DNA from 2 places in the Arthrobacter sp. UKPF54-2 genome. Region 2 is predicted to be linked to the other one. Evidence: riboswitches for the same ligand, from Rfam matches in the RefSeq annotation. Region 2 holds a riboswitch; the other holds the start of a gene.
The links. Region 2 has a riboswitch for glycine ahead of E7Y32_RS12780 (amino acid permease). Riboswitches for the same ligand answer to the same signal wherever they lie in the genome.

Region 1: it holds a riboswitch for glycine, as region 2 does, so the genes downstream of both, gcvP (aminomethyl-transferring glycine dehydrogenase) here and E7Y32_RS12780 (amino acid permease) in region 2, are expected to answer to the same signal.

What each region holds. Positions count from the first base shown of each region.
Region 1 covers NZ_CP040174.1:553,462-555,909, forward strand. The annotation lists gene gcvP (aminomethyl-transferring glycine dehydrogenase) at 1-768, opposite strand, end outside; glycine riboswitch at 936-1,034, opposite strand; gene E7Y32_RS02350 (aldo/keto reductase) at 1,190-2,068, shown strand; gene E7Y32_RS02355 (RNase H family protein) at 2,131-2,448, opposite strand, start outside.
Region 2 covers NZ_CP040174.1:2,764,572-2,767,019, reverse strand. The annotation lists gene E7Y32_RS12780 (amino acid permease) at 1-1,070, opposite strand, end outside; glycine riboswitch at 1,227-1,324, opposite strand; glycine riboswitch at 1,608-1,707, shown strand; gene gcvP (aminomethyl-transferring glycine dehydrogenase) at 1,855-2,448, shown strand, end outside.

The DNA of each region.
Region 1 (2,448 bases), 1.3 Mb from region 2:
GGAGGTGATCAGGGTCAGGGACAGCAGGTCCGCGGCCACGGTGACGAGCGCGCCGCGTTCCTTGGCCTCGGCGATCACGGCGGTGTGGTCAACCACGCGGCCGGAGACACCCGGCTGCTGCAGCACAACGCCGTTGATGACGCCCTCGGGCAGGCCCTTGGTCAGGTCGGCGACCTCGACCTCGAAGCCGAGGGCCTCGGCGCGGCCCTTCACGATCGCGATGGTCTGCGGCAGGCAGTCGGCGTCGAGGACGGTCTTGCCGTCGTGTGCGGTCTTGTTCTTGTTGGCCCGGCGCATCATCAACACGGCCTCGGCCACGGCGGTGGCTTCGTCCAGCAACGAGGCGTTGGCGATCGGCAGGCCCACGAGGTCCTGGACCATGGTCTGGAAGTTCAGCAGCGCCTCGAGCCGGCCCTGCGAGATCTCGGGCTGGTACGGCGTGTAGGCGGTGTACCAGGCCGGGGCTTCGAGAATGTTGCGTCGGATCACGGCGGGCGTGACGGTGTCGTAGTAGCCCTGGCCGATCATCTGCACGGCGGTCTTGTTCTTGGCGGCCAGTCTGCGCAGCTCGGCGAGGACTTCGACTTCGCTCAGTGCCGCGGTGAGCGCCAAGTCGGAGTCCTGCCGGATGTCCTTCGGAACGGCCGTATCCACCAGCGCGTCGACGGTGTCGTGGCCGACAGCCTTCAGCATGGTGTCGACGTCGGCCTGGCGGCGGGCGCCGATGTGCCGGTCAACGAAGGACGTGGAGGCTGAGGTAACAGTCACAAGGAACTCCATAACTAAGGCGGCGCAGGGTACGCCACATTGATTCGGGTTCCTCCCCGCTCTGTATTGGACCTGAGAGTTTCCGCGCAGCCGCTTTGGCGAGGCTCCGCTTGCACCGTCGGTGAGCACAGCGCGCCCGGGGCGCGCCTGCTGCTTTCCAGAGTTGCCTTGCCGCGGCGGTACATGGGCCTGAGAGATTCCTGGGGAGGATTTGCTCCTACGGCGCCTGCTTGTACCTACTTGCAGAACTCTCCCGCCGCAGATCAAAGGCATATTCAATTGCTCGTGACCGCAGTCACAAGTCCCATTGTCCTACGCCGGGGGCACGTCCGCAAACTCCGCTCACGGGCCGCTGCAGCGTTACGGTGGAACGGTCGCCGGGACGCGGCGGCGCAGCGGTTGGACGGCGAGGAGAAGAAGCATGCTGGAGCAAAGGCCATTCGGTATCACTGGGTTGGACGTCTCGATCGTGGGGCTCGGCGCCGGCCAGATCGGCGAGAGTGATGTCACCGAAGCCGAAGCCGCCGAGGTGCTCAACGGGGCCTTGGATCTCGGTGTCACGCTGATCGATACCGCCGCCAGTTACGGGCTGAGCGAGGAGCGGATCGGCCGGCACCTTGCCGGACGCCGGGATGAGTTTGTCCTCTCCACCAAAGGTGGGCCCAAGATCAACGGGCAGCGGGACTGGTCTCCGGGCAGCGTGCTGGAGAGCATCGAACAGTCACTGCGCAAGACCGGCTCGGAACGGATCGACATTTTCTACCTGCACTCGTGCCCGCTGGATGTCCTGCAACGCGGCGACCTTCAGGACACGCTGGACCAGGCCGTCGCCGCCGGCAAGATCGGAGTGGCGGGCTACAGCGGAGACAATGAGCCGCTGGCCTTCGCGGTGGAGTCCGGACGGTTCGGTGCCATCGAGACCAGCGTCAACGTCGCCGACCAGTGGAATCTCCGGAATGTCCTGCGCCGGCGGCCTGAGTTGGGCGTGATCGCCAAGCGCCCGATCGCGAACGCGCCGTGGCGGTTCGCTGCGCGTCCTCTCGGCAACTACGCAGAGCTCTATTGGGAGCGGCTGCATGCACTGGGCCTGGACCCGGGCGACCTGGAATGGGCCGAGTTCGCCCTGCGCTTCACGGTGTACGCGCCCGGCGTGGACACGGCTATTGCCGGGACGGCCAAGCTGGAGCACCTGCGGCGGAACGTCATGGCCGCCAGCCGGGGCCCGCTTCCGGCCTCGGCCCTGGACGGCATCGACCGCGCTTGGAGCGCTGTTGGTTCTGACTGGCCGGCTTCGACCTAACAGCAGCTAACGGCCACCCGGCCCGGCAGCGTTGCGGGCCGTGGACGCCCCGCCGGCGCCCCTCACGCGGCCAGGCGGAAGTGGCAACGGCTGTGCTCCTGCACGGCGGCAGGGGCGTCGCGTTCGATGGATGAGCGCAGGGCTGCCGCCTGCGCGGCGTCCAACCCGGCTTCGTGGGAGCGCCGGGCCACAACGGCAAGCCGGTCAGCCACCTCGTTCAACGGATCTCCGGCATGCCCTTTGACCCAGCACAATTCTGCCGAGACTCCCGAGAGAAGCGCGCAGATCCGGGCGACTTCGCCGTGGATGGCTCCGGAGCCGCCGGCAGGATCGGCCCCGGCCAGGCCCCTGCGTACAAGCGCCAGGCTGTCCCGGCTGTC
Region 2 (2,448 bases):
AGGACCACACCGGCGAGCAGCAGCACGCAAGACAGGAACAGCGCATTCTGGGGAACCTTGCGGCGCGACAGGGCACCGAAACGGACCGGCGCATCACCTTCCTGGGCCAGGCCGTAGACCATCCGAGACGTGGAGTAGATCCCGGAGTTGGCCGAGGACATCGCCGAGGAAAGGACCACCAGGTTGACGACGGTGGCGGCAGCGCCGAGGCCGGCCAGGGAGAACATGGCGATGAACGGGCTGTGTCCGGCCGCGAACTGGGTCCAGGGGATAACGGACATCAGGATGATGAGGGCGCCCACGTAGAAGAGCAGGACACGGACCGGGATGGAGTTGATGGCCCGGGGCAGGTTCTTTTCCGGGTCCTTGGCCTCAGCGGCAGTGGTGCCCACCAGTTCGATGCCCACGAAGGCGAACACGGCGATCTGGAAGCCGGCGACGAAGCCCATGAACTCATTCGGGAAGAAGCCCCCGTGGCTCCACAGGTTGCTGAACGTGGCAGGTCCGGCGTCGGAGCTGAATCCGCTGAAAATCATGAACAGGCCCACGATAATCAACGCCGCGATGGCGATGATCTTGATGAGCGCAAACCAGAACTCGGTTTCGCCGAAGGCCTTCACCGTCGTCAGGTTCAGCAGCAGCAGGATGGCGACGGTGACCAGTCCCGGGATCCACAGGGGCAGCCCGGGCCAGAGCTCCTGGGAGTACCCGGCGATGGCGATCACGTCGGCGATGCCGGTGATCACCCAGCAGAACCAGTACGTCCAGCCGGTGAAGAAACCGGCCCAAGGGCCCAGCAGGTCTGCCGCGAAATCACTGAAGGACTTGTAGTGCAGGTTGGAAAGCAACAGCTCACCCATGGCCCGCATGACGAAGAACAGCATAAAGCCGATGATCATGTAGACGAAGATTACGGAGGGGCCGGCCGCCGAGATGGTCTTGCCCGAGCCCATAAACAGGCCGGTGCCGATGGCGCCGCCAATCGCGATGAGCTGGATGTGCCGGTTGCTGAGCTGGCGTTCAAGGTGGGGGGCTTCAACCGGAGCCGAAGGTGGTCGTTGAATCGTCATAAGGAACTCCATCGTTCAAGTGGCACTTTGGTGCCACGATGATTCGGGTCCCTCCCCGCTCTGTCTTGGACCTGAGAGTTTCCGCGTTCCTGCCCCCGCAGACCCGCTTGCACCTTCGGTGAGCCAGGAACGTGCCTGGCTGCTTTCCAGAGTTGCCTCGCCGCGGCGGTACGTGGGCCTGAGAGATTCCTGGGGAGGATTTGCTCCTACGGCGCCTGCTGCATGTACCGGCAGGGCTCTCCCGCCGCAGATCATAGGCATGTTCATTTGTGGATGTTACGGACGGCCCAGTCGCGTGGAGGTTAGCTCCGATCAAAAGCGCGCCGTTGTGGGTGCGGTGCCCCGGATGTGCCGGGACCTTCAGCCACATGACCGGAACAGCCTCGAAGGACATCGTCCGGCCGAATCAGTGTGTGATGGATCACTCGGGAAAGTCAAGCCCCGCAAATGTGACATTGCGAGGCGGGGGCATTGTTGCCCCACGCCGGGGAAGGCGTGTACGGTGTGAGGCGAATCACCACATTCGAATATGCCTTTCGAGCCGTGGCGGGAGAGTCCTCCCCGTCACCAACGGGCAGGCGCCGTAGGAGCAAATCCTCCCCAGGAATCTCTCAGGCCCATGTACCGCCGCGGCGAGGCAACTCTGGAAAGCAGTCAGGTAAGTTCCTGGCTCACCGACGGTGCAAGCGGACAAAGGTCCGCGGAATCTCTCAGGTCCAATACAGAGCGGGGAGGAACCCGGTCCCCTCCGGCGCCTAGCGCCGGCCAAACCTTGGAGTTCCTCTTGACGGTTCAATCTCTTTCATCCAATTTCGCCGACCGCCATATCGGCGCCCGCCGCGAGGCCGACGTCGACACCATGCTGAAGGCTGTCGGCTACGACAGTGTCGACGGCCTGGTGGATACCGCCGTTCCCGATTCCATCCGGCAGGAAAAGCCCCTTAGCCTGGACGGTGCGCTCAGCGAAGTCGAGGTGCTGGCCGCGTTGCGCAAGCTGGCAGCCAAGAACAAGACCGCCGTGCAGATGATCGGCCAGGGCTACTACGACACCGTCACCCCGGCCGTGATCCGGCGCAACATCCTCGAAGCCCCGGCCTGGTACACCGCCTACACGCCGTACCAGCCGGAAATTTCGCAGGGCCGGCTCGAGGCGCTGCTGAACTTCCAGACCATGGTCCAGGACCTCACCGCGCTCCCGGTCGCGAACGCCTCCCTCCTCGACGAGGCCACCGCCGTCGCCGAAGCCGTGCTTCTCATGCGCCGCGCCAACAAGAACAAGTCCGCTGCAGGGGCCAAGACCGTCCTCGACGCCGACTGCCTCCCTCAGACCATCGCCATTGCGCTGGGCCGCGCCGAAGCCCTCGGCTTCGACGTCGAG